One region of the Nostoc sp. C057 genome, then DNA from elsewhere that is predicted to be linked to it. Evidence: predicted binding sites of a transcription regulator. Region 1 holds the regulator's gene; each other region holds the start of a gene.
What was found. The regulator NtcA, encoded in region 1, controls nitrogen genes in cyanobacteria. The targets are predictions, from matches to a motif close to TNTGTANNNNNNNNTACANA.
Positions count from the first base shown of each region.

Region 2: a site for NtcA is predicted at 1,905-1,924, ahead of FD724_RS26660 (S-adenosyl-l-methionine hydroxide adenosyltransferase family protein). Genes of this name have one in related genera too.
Region 3: a site for NtcA is predicted at 2,735-2,754, ahead of FD724_RS01420 (cell division protein SepF). Genes of this name have one in related genera too.

Region 1 covers NZ_CP040281.1:3,607,778-3,612,522, reverse strand. Annotated here, with positions in the region: gene FD724_RS15650 (ABC transporter ATP-binding protein) at 1-55, opposite strand, end outside; gene hisB (imidazoleglycerol-phosphate dehydratase HisB) at 196-831, opposite strand; gene fabI (enoyl-ACP reductase FabI) at 930-1,706, opposite strand; gene ntcA (global nitrogen regulator NtcA) at 2,086-2,757, shown strand; gene FD724_RS15630 (DUF3084 domain-containing protein) at 2,926-4,416, shown strand; gene FD724_RS15625 (pre-16S rRNA-processing nuclease YqgF) at 4,532-4,745, shown strand, end outside.
Region 2 covers NZ_CP040281.1:6,230,304-6,235,048, forward strand. Annotated here, with positions in the region: gene FD724_RS26655 (ATP-binding protein) at 1-729, shown strand, start outside; gene FD724_RS26660 (S-adenosyl-l-methionine hydroxide adenosyltransferase family protein) at 1,068-1,871, opposite strand; gene FD724_RS26665 (hypothetical protein) at 1,983-2,138, shown strand; gene FD724_RS41115 (type II CAAX prenyl endopeptidase Rce1 family protein) at 2,421-3,509, opposite strand; gene FD724_RS41120 (hypothetical protein) at 3,599-4,745, opposite strand, start outside.
Region 3 covers NZ_CP040281.1:342,216-346,960, reverse strand. Annotated here, with positions in the region: gene FD724_RS01435 (energy-coupling factor transporter transmembrane protein EcfT) at 1-546, shown strand, start outside; gene pipX (transcriptional coactivator PipX) at 1,458-1,736, shown strand; gene FD724_RS01425 (YggS family pyridoxal phosphate-dependent enzyme) at 1,733-2,401, shown strand; gene FD724_RS01420 (cell division protein SepF) at 2,880-3,485, shown strand; gene proC (pyrroline-5-carboxylate reductase) at 3,592-4,410, shown strand; gene FD724_RS01410 (RNA helicase) at 4,539-4,745, shown strand, end outside.

The sequences.
Region 1 (4,745 bases):
GCGGAGTGTCTGCCGTATTAAGTTGAGAATCAGGGTCATCTGCAACAGACTTCATCTTGGTTCAACTGCTAATTACCAGCTTGGTATTAATTACAAGTTACCTAGTAGGCTGATAATAACCATCACCAAGCCGTGTGTCAATTATTGGGGATTGGAAACTAGAGGGGAAATAATTAATGCCCCATTTGACTACTTTCAGAGAACGCCTTTAGAACTGGGAATTAGACCAGCACGACGAGAGTCAATCTCCACTGCTAGGCGTGTTGCTCTTGCAAAGGCTTTAAATGTCGCCTCTATGATGTGATGGGAATTAATGCCATCCAGTTGCCGAATGTGGAGTGTCATTTGGCTATGGTTCACCAATGCTACAAAGAATTCGCGCACGAGTTGGGTGTCATAGGTTCCTACGCGCTGGGTAGGAATTTGCAAGCCGTAGCTGAGGTGAGGCCGTCCCGAAAAGTCTAGCGCTACCTGAACTAAAGCTTCATCCAATGGCGCAAGAAAATTACCAAAACGGACAATACCTTTTCTGTCGCCTAGTGCTTGGTTGAAAGCTTGGCCTAAAGTAATGCCTACATCTTCGTTGGTGTGATGGTCATCAATTTCCCAGTCTCCTTTGGCTTGGACATCTATATCAATCAGCCCGTGGGAGGCAATTTGATGCAACATGTGATCTAAAAACGGAATGCCTGTTGCTGCCGTACAAGTTCCTCTACCATCGAGATTGATGGTAACTTGTACATCAGTTTCACCAGTAGTACGGTGAACAGTGGCAATCCGAGGGGTTTTAGTTGACTGGTCGTAGTTTGAATTAACTTTGCTAATTTGCATTGGGAATGGGGAATGGGGAATGGGGAGGGAATGACTAATGGGCAAGAATTTTACTAATACTCAATGCCCAATGCCTAATGCCCTATGCCCAAATTATCTTACATTCCCATAATTTCATATCCTGCATCTACATATAGAACTTGTCCGGTAATACCACTGGACAAATCACTACATAAGAAAGCGGCAGTATTACCCACTTCTAGCTGAGTGACAGTACGACGCAGGGGAGCTACTTCTTCGACATGATGGATCATATCCAAAATTCCACCAACTGCTGAAGATGCTAAGGTGCGGATGGGGCCTGCGGAGATGGCATTGACGCGGATATTTTGCGGCCCTAGTTCAGCAGCTAGGTAACGCACGCTCATTTCTAATCCTGCTTTCGCAACTCCCATAACGTTGTAGTTAGGAATTGCTCTAACACCGCCTAAATATGTCAGCGTGACGATACTACCTCCCTCAGTCATCAAAGGTTTCGCTGCACCACTTAACTGCACCAGCGAGTAGGTACTGATTTCTAAGGCAGTGTTGAAGCCAGAACGAGAGGTTTGGCTAAAGTCTCCACTTAAATCGTCTTTACTGGCAAAGGCCAGACAATGGATGAGAATGTCTAGCTTCCCCCATTGCTCACGAATTGTCTCAAAGGTAGATTGAATCTGTTCTTCATCTTGGACATTACAAGGAAGAAATAAGCTTGGGTTGAGGGGTTCTACCAACTCCGCAACTTTTTTCTCCATTTTGCCGCGTTCATCCGGCAGGTAGGTAATACCCAGGTTTGCTCCGGCTTTATGCAGCTGTTGGGCGATGCCCCAGGCGATCGAGCGGTTATTGGCAATACCTGTAACAAGAGCATTTTTTCCAGTCAGATTCAGCATAGAAATTGTTAATGCGATCGATCATTAGGAGCATACTAGAATCTGAGGCACGTTTGTCTTTGTTTTATACAGGATTTGCAAAAATGAATATTGAGAAGGGTGTTTGCTATGACAAAAATCTTGATTTTTCCTAAAGATTTTCTCAAGATATCTTTATTTGTTCTTTAAAAAACCCTTTTTAATACAGTTATTGGAACTACTTATCAACAATTAGTAGCTGAAAGGATCAACAATTATGTATCATTATAAACAAACAGTTATGAAGCGATTAGTTTGAGTATAGGAAAGTACAGAAAGGTTGACGGTGCTTTATTCATTTTTCGGGTGTATTCTTAGGTAATCAGTTTTTGTTTTTCCGGCATTGGGTAGGGGAAGGGAGATGATCGTGACACAAGATAAAGCCCTAGCAAATGTATTTCGTCAGATGGCGACCGGGGCGTTTCCGCCAGTTGTGGAAACGTTTGAACGCAATAAAACGATCTTTTTTCCTGGCGATCCTGCCGAACGAGTTTATTTTCTTTTGAAAGGTGCTGTTAAACTTTCTAGGGTGTACGAGGCAGGAGAGGAAATAACAGTAGCATTGCTTCGGGAAAATAGTGTTTTTGGTGTTTTGTCATTGCTGACAGGAAATAAGTCGGATAGGTTTTACCATGCGGTTGCATTTACCCCTGTGGAATTACTGTCAGCCCCAATTGAACAAGTAGAGCAAGCACTCAAGGAAAATCCAGAATTATCAATGTTAATGCTGCGGGGTCTTTCTTCGCGCATTTTACAGACAGAGATGATGATTGAAACTCTCGCTCACCGAGATATGGGTTCTAGGTTGGTGAGTTTTTTGTTAATTCTTTGTCGGGATTTTGGCGTTCCTTGTGCTGATGGGATCACTATTGATCTGAAGTTATCTCATCAGGCGATCGCAGAAGCAATTGGTTCAACTCGTGTTACCGTTACTAGGCTACTAGGGGATTTGCGTGAGAAAAAGATGATTTCTATCCACAAAAAGAAGATTACTGTGCATAAACCTGTTACCTTAAGTAGGCAATTCACATAAAATCAATCGGAGAAAGGGGAATCGGCGCGTGTTCTATTTTGAAAGATGACACTAATAGCTAGAGGTAAATCTAAAATTGAATAATTTCAGCTATTGCCAACTTCCACTTCTCCGCAGACAATGCTTAAAAGTAGTAGGCTGTATCTGGAAGGATTTCGGTAGCTAAAGATGACCACCGGATACATCCTCATCGCAGCAATTTTAATTCTGGGAGGCGTAATTGCCACCGTGGGCGATCGCATCGGCACACGAGTTGGCAAAGCCCGCCTCTCACTTTTTAAGCTTCGTCCGAAAAATACTGCTGTAGTGGTAACTATTTTTACGGGCGGTTTGATTTCAGCATCAACATTAGGAATTTTATTCGCTGCCGATGAAGGTTTGCGAAAGGGAGTTTTTGAATTAGAAGATATTCAAACAGACCTCAGACAGAAGCGGGAACAGCTAAAAACCGCAGAAACTCAGAAAAGTCAGGTAGAAAGTGAGCTAAATCAAGCAAGAATTGCCCAAGCAAAAGCACAACAAGACTTACAGGCAATTAATCAGTCTTTACAGGCAGCAAATGCCAAACAACTCCAAACACAAGCTCAGTTGAACCGCACCATTAGTCAACAAGCTCAAACTCAAACTCAACTCCAACGCACTCAAGGTCAGCTAGGACAAGTTGTAACTCAGTACCAAAAGGCCATAGCTGAGTTGCAAAGCGTTTCTAATCAGAGGAAAGAGCTACAGGCGGCAGTTGAACTACTGAAGACAGAACGACAACGACTGTACGCTGAAGCGAAAAAAGCCATCGACGAAGCCAAAACAGCTATTGAAAAACGCGATCGCGAACTCGCTAACCGTCAAGAAGCCATAGAACAACGCGATCAAAAAATCGGCCAACTCGATCAATTGATTCAAAAGCGTAATGTAGAAGTTGCAGCACGAGAGGAAGTGATTGCCAAACGGGAATCGCGCCTCAAAGAACTGGAAGCACAACAAGAGCAACTAGAACTAGAAGTTGCCAGGCTGGAAAAATATTATCAGTCTTACCGTGACCTGCGTCTAGGTAAGTTGGCCTTAGTTCGCGGTCAAGTTTTGTCTGCTGCTGTAATTCGTGTTACCCAACCTGCTGCGGCTCGTCGGGCAGTGGTACAACTTTTACAAGAAGCCAATCGCAACGCCAACCTCGAATTAAGTGAGCCTGGGGCAAATCCTGCCAATGTAGAGCTACTGCGCGTGACTCAGGATAGAATTGACCAATTGAGCAAGCAGATTAGCGATGGTCAAGAATATGTGGTGCGAATTTTCTCGGCTGGTAATTACGTCAGGGGAGAAAAGCAGATAGAGTTTTTCGCCGATACAGCGCGAAATCAATTGGTTTTTTCGGGAGGCGCAGTCCTAGCTACAACTAGTGCCGATTCCAAAACCATGACATCCTATCAGTTACAGCAGCGCTTGGAAATACTAATTTCTGCTTCCCAATTTCGCGCTCGTAATGCCGGAATTGTCGAGGATGTGCAAGTAGAGGGGACTTTCTTGCGCTTTGTTGCCCAATTAAGACAGTATAATCAACCCTTAGAAATCAAAGCGATCGCAGCAGAGGACACTTATACAGCCGGGCCATTGAGAGTAAAATTAGTAGCAATAGTCAACGGAAAAATTATTTTTAGTACTTAAAACATTATTTGCACACTGTTATTAGTAAGATTTAAACATATTCAACAGCAGTCAAAATAGTTGCTGTGATTGCATTTATTGATTTCTAATTCTTAATTTTTATTTTTAATTTCTTATGACTTTACGCGAATTTTCGCCAACGCAACCAGTCATATTGGGGTTTGATCCAGGTCGAGATAAGTGTGGTTTAGCGGTGATGGGACTGGATCGGCAATTGTATTATCATCAGGTTGTGCTAGCAAAAGAGGCGATCGCTACCATTGAAACACTGCGTCAAAAGTTTCCGATCTCCTTGATGGTCATGGGCGACCAAACTACAGCCAAGCAGT
Region 2 (4,745 bases), 2.6 Mb from region 1:
CGAGAAATTGCGGCTCATGTGCGTCAACGCAGTACTGTATATAACAATTGGGGTTTTGGTGGCAAGAGTGCTAGAGGATTGGGAATTAGTGCTTTATTCGCAGGTGCTAGCGGCACTGGTAAAACCTTGGGGGCAGAAGTACTCGCCCAGAAATTGTGCCTCGACCTTTATCGGATTGATCTATCATCGGTAGTTAGCAAATATATTGGCGAAACAGAAAAGAATTTGCGCCGGGTATTTGATGCTGCTGAACAAGGCGGGGTGATTTTGTTATTTGATGAAGCTGATGCTTTATTTGGCAAACGTAGTGAAGTTAAAGATGCCCGCGATCGCTATGCCAATATTGAAGTTAGCTACCTTTTGCAACGCATGGAAAGCTACCCAGGTTTAGCAGTTCTGACTACGAACTTAAAAAGTGCAATTGATACAGCCTTTCTGCGCCGGATTCGCTTCGTGGTGCAATTCCCCTTCCCCGATACAACACAACGAGCCGAGATTTGGCGGCACGTCTTTCCCGCCGACACCCCAACCGCAGACTTAGATGCTCTGCAACTAGCACGGCTAAATGTTGCTGGGGGTAACATCCGTAACATAGCCTTAAATGCAGCTTTCCTTGCCGCCGATGCCGGAGAAGCAGTGCAGATGAAACACGTATTGCGGGCTGCTCAAACGGAATATAGCAAGTTAGAGAAACCTTTAACTGATGCGGAAGTTGGAGGGTGGATGTGAAGAGAGCAGGGGGCAGAGGGCAGCTGACAGGTGTAGGTTTTTTATTTGTGCATGAGTGGGCACTCTCAAACAGAGTTCTAAACGTGGTTCAAATAACGAAATTTCGTTCTTGGGTAGGAAATCAGAAATTAAAATTTGAGTTCTCAACCAACGGAAAAACCCTATTTCAGCCACATTTGTTAAATACCTACACCTGTCAGGCAGGGGGCAGGGGGTAGGAGGTAATTTTAGAAGTTGCCAAATCATTTTGCAAATATGCAACGCCATATTTGATATGATGCGTGATTCGTGGGTTTTGTAACTCACCTAAGTGAAGGTTTTAGTTAGTGTGATTGGTTCTACGTTAGAACAACTTGAAGCGGTGCTTGCCAATCTAAATGCAAGCGGGAGTGAGCATTACCGCTATTAATGGCAATTTCTACCCAGCCGTGACTGCCAACTAAAGCTAGTATCTCTCCCACGTTGACATCACTGTAAATTTCACAGCCTGGTATACTCAGCCCAGCAGCTTGCACATACCAAGTTTTGCCTTGTACGTAACTCGCTGGAATGTTGCTCACTAGGTTGCCAAAGTGGTCAATATATTGAATGCAACCCACTGCACCATTGCTTGTCTGCTTGCACTCGGTTATATCCAGTTTGACCAAACTTGCTGGATCAATTTCTTGTCCTAGCTCTTTGAGAGAGACACCACTAGCAAGACTAGCTGCCACTGGTGCAAAAATATCTCTACCGTGAAAAGTGTTGCTTGGTTGAGGAGTTCGCCAATAGTTAAGATTTGTAAGTTCGACGGCTGCTATCGCCAGAGTTTGACTAAGTACCCCGCTAAAGATACCATTATCTGGGCCGACTAGAAACCCTTGAGCAAATTCTACTGCGATCGCTCGTCGCTTACTTCCCACACCCGGATCTACTACTGCCAGATGCACTGTCCCAACGGGAAAATATGGATAAGCATTCATCAGGCAAAATCTAGCTGCGGCGATGTCTTGCGGTGGAATTTGGTGCGTTAAGTCTATCACCCTCAGCCTGGGATTGGCTTGGGCTATGACTCCCTTCATTACGCCTACATAAATATCGCGATCGCCAAAATCGCTTAGAAAAGTCATGAGTCGTTGTTGATCTATCTGCTTTTCAGACATATTTTTGTTAAAATCTACATTAAGTTATAAAATTCTGTAGCAACAGCTACAAAATATGTGCTATGTTACGAATAGAAGACATAAAGTGAAAAATTAAAGAAGGTAATCACTATGAATCAAAATAGACTACAAAGTGGCAGGAAAGCACAAGAAGCTCACAGAGAGAATATTCAAAAAAGCCTAGAGCATCGCTTGCAAGTAGCCAGAGCAAAGGGCGACGAACAACTGATTCGTCAACTTGAAGCTGAAATGAGATATTCCAGCTAAATCAGGTTTTCATTGTTCTTAGTTTGTTGTGTAACCCGCTACGGCGGGTTTTTTTTGTTTTTATGGATGTTTGAAAAGCCCTCCTGTAAGTATCGAAAGTTTTAGATTCCCTTCTAAATACCTCGATAAAAAGAGGGAACTAGAATTAAAGTCCCCCTTTGAAGCTACGGTGTATTACGTCTGATACCATTTTTTTGTGAGGCTGCGCCAAATTTTATTTCTTCCTTTGTGTTCTTTGCGCCCTTTGCGGTTCGTTCCTTATATATATAATTTGGCGCATCTTTATACAGAATTGGTATGAGCTTTATGATTTTTTTGATTCTTATCTAATTTTGTTATTCCTCCAAAAACAATTAACCAAACTACTACTACAACCCAGTGGATTAAAACTATCACCCAGAAAGATCCTGTTAAGGTATATGCAACAGTACATATAATTCCCAACCATAAAGCTAAAGCAAGAAAACCACGATTAAAGAATGTGGGATTTCCAGCTTTAAAAAATGTTTTAGCATTCAATGGATGATACAAAACAAACAATACTAAACTAACTATTGCCCATAAGCTCCATCTTAACCAATTGTTGATTTCACTAGGATGAGGAAGCAAGATAACGCGAAAAATGAGTTCTTCGATAATCGCAGGTGCAAATAAACAACGCAACGTTAATAAGCATTGGTCAATCCAACTTGCAGACCAAAATTGGACCTGTAAAAATCCTAATTTCCAGCCATAAGGTAGGGCGATAATACTATAAGTTATCAGCAGTAAAATTAGAACTAACCAATCTTGCTGTGTAGGAATTACTAACGACGCTAAAACGCGATTTACAACAATTGAAAGCGGTGAAATATTAGTAAAGGGAATCTTAATTTGTCCTAAAAAGACTGTTGGTGCAAGGGGTGTAATATTGGATTGCCAACCACCCACTTGATTGGTTCGCACTACTTGCAAAGTTGCACCATGTTTGAGAAATATCGCGGCGAGATCATCTTGTACTTGTCTTGGCATGATTGTTCGCCATGTTGTCAAACCAGCCCAAATACTACCATCTTGAAATGGTTTCGTCGTTTTTCCTATTCCCGTCCCTGCGAGTATACCTGCTTGACTCTGCCAATCAGCACGAACTATCCCTAAGGGTGCTAATTGTTTTTCTAAAGATTTACCTAATTCAATTAGCTGCTGAAAGCGTAATGTTTGCGGATGATTCTGATTAGTACGTACCCAAGTTTGAATTTGAGGAGTTGTAGCAACTTGGTTTTTAATTGCCATTATCGCAGCATAAAGTGCTTGGCTTGAGTCTTGGACGCATGACGTACCAGGTGATACCATTGCGCCACCAGTACCATCGCCAACGCGATAACGTGCCATTGTTACCTGTAATTGTTGCTGGAATTCTTCTAAAGGCGAAAGTTTAATCCCATCAAAATCATAATCTTGCGTTACAGGGTCGAATTTAATCAGAATATCTGATACTGGACGTGTTGCTGTTGTAAATTACCCATATAATCAGCCCATGTATGCGTTCCGGCGATAATTCCATCAGGGTTATGGGCATAAATTTGGTGGTATTTAGTCTCAAAGCGTAATTCGTTAGTAAACTCGTCGCGGACAACTTCTGCGATTCCAAAAGCAAAATGTCCGGTGATAGTATAGGGTACTGCGATCGCTTCAGCTTTAAGTCCGCCAATTCCACCGAATAGGTGTAGTACAATCGCTTTATCGCCTTGTTGCCATTTTGATATGGATGTTTCTATAGGTTTTAACAAGGCAGTATTGAATTTACCTTTATCTTTCTCGGTATTGCGCCAATTTACCTCTTGGATATAATTTAGCCCTAATTCCTTGCCAGTGATGATTTGACGGGGTTGAATTTGAAACAGAGAACGAGGTGCAAGGGCGCTTACTGTAAATACGGCATTTGCATCTTTAGCACCATAAATATACCAACCATCCTCACCCGCAGGTGATTTTTCGATTTCCTGCGAACTTGAAGGCGCGAAGTCTCGCGTATCTATTACTTGTTGGGGAATACGAATAGTTTCTTGAACCCCATCAAATTTATTTGAATTAAGGCTATAGTGTTGTACAGAAAAATAATCGCTATCCTTCTTATCTTTTGTAGATAAAAGATTAGATTTAATCGGGTTAATTATTTTTACTAATCCATAAAATCTACCAGTTGCCAAAACAGGTTCATGTTCAATTTGCAAAATGGATTTTTCTCCATCTGCATTGATGATTGTATTTGCATCTAAAACAACAATTACATCATCTTGAGGATTTGCACCAGCCAAAGAACGTAAAATACCTACTTGACGAACTCCATTTAGTCGGAAAGGATGAATATTCCCTTGTTTTTGACTTTTAATTACTTCTGAAGTGAAATTTATATCTCGCGTTACAGCTTTAACTTTAGCAAGCAAATTTTCATTATTTTTCCACTCTAGACGCACAATATTTCCTAGCAAATTTTGCGCTGTGGGTGGTGCATATTGCACTTCCATCCATACCCAATCTAAACCATCTTGTAATTGCTGTTTTGTTGGTAAGATTAACCTTCCTACCCAGTTGCCAATAGGTTTGTAAAGTTTTGCAGATGGGATT
Region 3 (4,745 bases), 3.3 Mb from region 1:
AAAAAATACAACTATGTGCTATTTCAGAAAGGCCCAGTCAAAGTAACTCGCCGCTCCTTGGATTTGGCAGTACGGCTAAGTACAATTATATTTACCGTAATTTACAGCACCAACCTCTATCTGCTAACAACCGCACCAGAAGAAATCACCTCTGGCATAGAAAGCTTAATGCAACCCCTACGACGCTTCAAGTTGCCTGTCACAGAGATTGCTTTAACTTTAACCTTGTCCTTGCGCTTTATTCCTCTAGTTTTAGAAGAAGTGCAAAACTTATTTCGTTCTGTGATGACAAGGGCAATTAATTGGAAAAAGCTGGGATTGAAAGGAGGCTTCAAAGTTTGGATGACAGTCGCAGAGAGATTGTTAGAAAATCTGCTCTTACGAGCCGATCAAATGGCGAATGCAATGATGGTGCGGGGTTTTACCAGTCCCAACGAGCATCGAGTGCAGTGGCACGACTTACGATTCAAAGGGCGTGACTGGCTTGCTATTGCAACTTTAATTGTATTCTGGGGAATACGACTAGCTATAGGAACTCAGGTCTAATTTTGCACCGAGAAAATGGTAAAAGGTAATATTTTCTGTGCCTGCTTTCTCTTTCCTTTTCACCGATAGTTGATTAGCTTAACTAGGCTAATTACCCCGCCAGAAAACTGATCCCCTAACATTTTCCATAGCTTTTTAGTATGAAACAGATTATTTTGCCATTTTAGATCGGCGTGCAACAAATTTTTGGCTAGCCGCCAGTAATGCCAGTGGGTGCGGGAATTGTCCGCAGACAGTGATTCTGAGAAAGAATAGTATGAATCTCTGCACAAAACCCAGACGCAACTGGCAGCGCCGAAAATGCTGAATAATCAATAGGCCATAGTTTTCTTTCTAGTGGTCTGTCTCATTAATTCTGAAGGGTTATAAAAGTTCGTAGTAAGGACTTTAGTCCTTGATTTGAGCGATAAATCGCTCACTACAAACCTAGCCAAATTAATGCGATAGACCACTAGTCCCCAATCCCCATTCCCCATTCCCCACTTAAGTTAGCTATTTTGTGCCATTTAGCAATAGTTGTGGCAGTATGGAAAGAAGTTGAAAAGTTCGCTGTTGCCGTTGGGAGCTTCAAAGGGTGTTTTCCCTTGCTACGTCGAACTTTTAACAAGAGGATAAGGACTATCTTGTACCTTCTTCCGACAGATTGGTAAATTGAAGTCACCAAAGCAGATGGTGATGTTTCTCAACCAGCCTCTACTCTCTGAATCCACGCTTTGCGGCTTCTGTTGTACCATTTCGCTTCACTACCACTAGCTTCATCTGCCAATTAGAAACTAGATCAAGGTCTTCGTAACCGCAGTTTTGCATTTTAAGCAAATATTCTGACGAATGTTGGTATTATCGTCTGAATGTTTGTAATTCACTGCGAAAAGATATATATACTCCCACCTTGACTACACCTTGACTCTTAAATGAATCCAGAAAACGCAGAAACTTACATAAACCATCCAACTTGGGGTTTACTCTACAAAATCTGTATGGTTGATGAGACCCAGGATTTGTTCACCACACTTTATGCCCAGCGCCTGTTTTTTTTGGTCGCAAATGACGTTAAAGGTGTCAAATTCCAGCCTATAGGACGAACTGAGGCTAGAATGATGTTGGAAAATCGCTTACGTACCCTGCGGCGCAGTGGACATTCTCAGGAGTACGATCAACTTCAAAGTGTTTTCCAACGCACCTTCCAATGAACAGTTCGATTTCCGAACGTATTGTTTCCATTCGTTCATCCCTACCAACTTCAGTCAAATTGATTGCTGTTAGCAAACAAGTTTCTGCCCAGGCCATTCGGTCTGCATACTCCGCAGGGATTCGTGATTTTGCAGAGAGTCGCATCCAAGAAGCCGCCAGCAAACAAGCCGAGTTGCAAGACTTACCGGATATTACCTGGCACTTTATTGGACATTTGCAAAGCAATAAAGCCAAAAAAGCCATCGAACAATTCCCTTGGATTCACTCCGTGGACAATTTGAAGCTGGCACAGCGCTTAGATCAACTAGCCCAACAGCTAGGAGTGAGTCCCCAGGTTTGCCTGCAAGTGAAAATTCTCCCCGATCCCAACAAGTCTGGTTGGAGTGTGCCAGAACTTTTGGCTGATTTACCCATACTCGATCAATACAAAAATTTACAAATTCAAGGTTTGATGACAATTCCACCTTCAGGATTAAGCGATCCGGAAATTTTGAATGTGTTTAATCTCAATCGTGAACTAGCAAAGAAAATCCAGGAGCAAAACTGGTCGCACATTAAAATGCAGCAACTATCTATGGGTATGTCAGGCGACTACGAGCTAGCAGTGCAAGCAGGCGCAACGATGGTACGATTAGGAACAATATTGTTTGGCGATCGCTCTTAAGCATATTACATATCCCTCTTCCGCTTGAGTATCAAGTACAAGCAGGAGCAATGAGGGTGTGATTAGTAACAATATTGTTTGGCGATCGCTCTTAGCCCTTGATCATCAGGTTTCCAGGTCAGTATTAATAGAGATCAGGATTTGATGACAAGAATTTTGTAAGGGACTGGTGCAATTAGAAACAAAGGATATAGTATTGACAAGAGCAATCGCCAAGGGAAAATGGGGTATAAAGAACTTTCCTTCGGACAAACCTTAGGATATAATCTTGACTCATTATTATGTTTAGGCGATGCACAGACCTTTCCAATAAGTGTCGGTTCATCGCCAAAACCCGTAGTATGGGCTACAAATAGCAATATACTTGCTGAAGTATCCACCGATGTAGCGTAGTTTGCGGCCGTAGGCATCGCTCCTATCTCAATAAATCCTAAGCCAAGTCAATATAGGCTATTCGCACCAGGAGAGTACACAGACAATGAACAACATCTTTTCCAAACTCAGAGACTTTGTAGGTCTAAATGAGCAAGTGGAATACGAATATTACGAAGAAGAACCAGAAACAGATAATAATAATTACCAAAATCTGTATCAGCAAGAAAATCCCCAACCCCCAGCCCCACAAGAGAGCGCAACCGCTCAGAATCGACGCTGGCGGGAACCAGTGCCTACAATGGGAGATGATATCGCAGCAGGTTCAAAGCCAATGGGGAATGTGATTGGTATGCCAGGAGCAATTAACGGAATTTCGGAAGTTTTAGTCCTCGAACCACGCACCTTTGAAGAAATGCCCCAGGCAATTCAAGCGTTGCGAGAACGGAAGTCAGTGGTATTAAATCTGACAATCATGGACCCAGACCAAGCTCAACGAGCAGTAGATTTTGTTGCAGGTGGTACTTACGCACTAGATGGACATCAAGAGCGCATCGGTGAGAGCATCTTCTTGTTTACACCAAGCTGTGTCCAAGTTAGCACCCAAGGTGGCGTTCTTCATGAAGTACCACAACCGCCAGCACGTCCTTCTCGTCCTACAGGTTCTCCAAATCAAACCTGGGGCAACGAAACTAATCGGATGGCACAATAGAGTTAAATTAGTTGTTAGTCCTTTGTCCTTTGTCATTTATCTCGGGTTTTGATCGTAGTGACAAATGACAAACGACAGAGGACTAATGACAAATGACTAACGATCAATGACTATAAAATTTGGTTTAATTGGTGGTGGGGTAATGGGAGAAGCGCTCTTATCCCGCCTTATCGCGCGTGGAATTTATCAATCATCAGAAGTCATAGTTAGCGAACCGCTACCTTCACGCCTAGATTTTTTGCAACAGCAATACGGTGTTGCTGTGACGACAGATAATAGTGAGGTTTTCACCCAAGCCAAAGAAGTTGTATTTTTGGCAGTAAAACCGCAGGTGTTCAGCGCGATCGCGCAAGAATTAGCAGATATTGATATTATTAATAGAGAACAATCACCCCTGATAATTTCCATATTGGCGGGTGTGCCTTTAAGTCAGCTAGAAGCTGCATTTGTGCAATTGCCAGTTATCAGAGCAATGCCCAACACTCCAGCCACTGTGGGAGCAGGAATTACCGCCATTTGTTCCGGTGCATATACTAATACCAAGCATCACCAAATAGCACAACAAGTTTTTTCTGCTGTGGGCGAAGTTGTGGAAGTCTCAGAAGGGCTGATGGATGCAGTTACAGGGCTATCTGGTAGCGGCCCCGCTTACGTGGCGCTGCTAGTAGAATCACTTGCTGATGGCGGAGTATCCGCAGGTTTACCTAGAGCAATTGCTAATCAATTAGCATTGCAAACTGTACTCGGAACAGCGAAACTGTTATATGAAACCAAAATGCACCCAGCAGAACTTAAAGATCGCGTTACCAGTCCCGGTGGTACAACCATTGCGGGAATTGCCAAGTTAGAACAGGCAGGATTTCGTTCAGCTTTAATTGAAGCAGTGAAAGCTGCCACAGAGCGATCGCAAGAACTGGGAAAATAATTAAAGAGTCATTAGTCATTGGTCATTTGTGCAAAACTAATGACAAATGACAAATGACAAATGACTATTAACGAAGTTGACAAAAGACTCGTTAGTATAGTAAACAATCTGGTTGCAAATGTGATTGAGTGAATTATCCTGCGCCGTCTCCAGAACTTGACTTAGGGTCTATATTTCCCTTTGATCTGGATCAGTTTCAAAAAGAAGCGATCGCGTCCCTAAATGCTGGACGCTCCGTAGTCGTGTGTGCGCCCACAGGTTCGGGCAAAACATTAGTCGGAGAATACGCCATTTATCGCGCCCTAGCGCGAGGAAAACGTGTATTTTATACTACT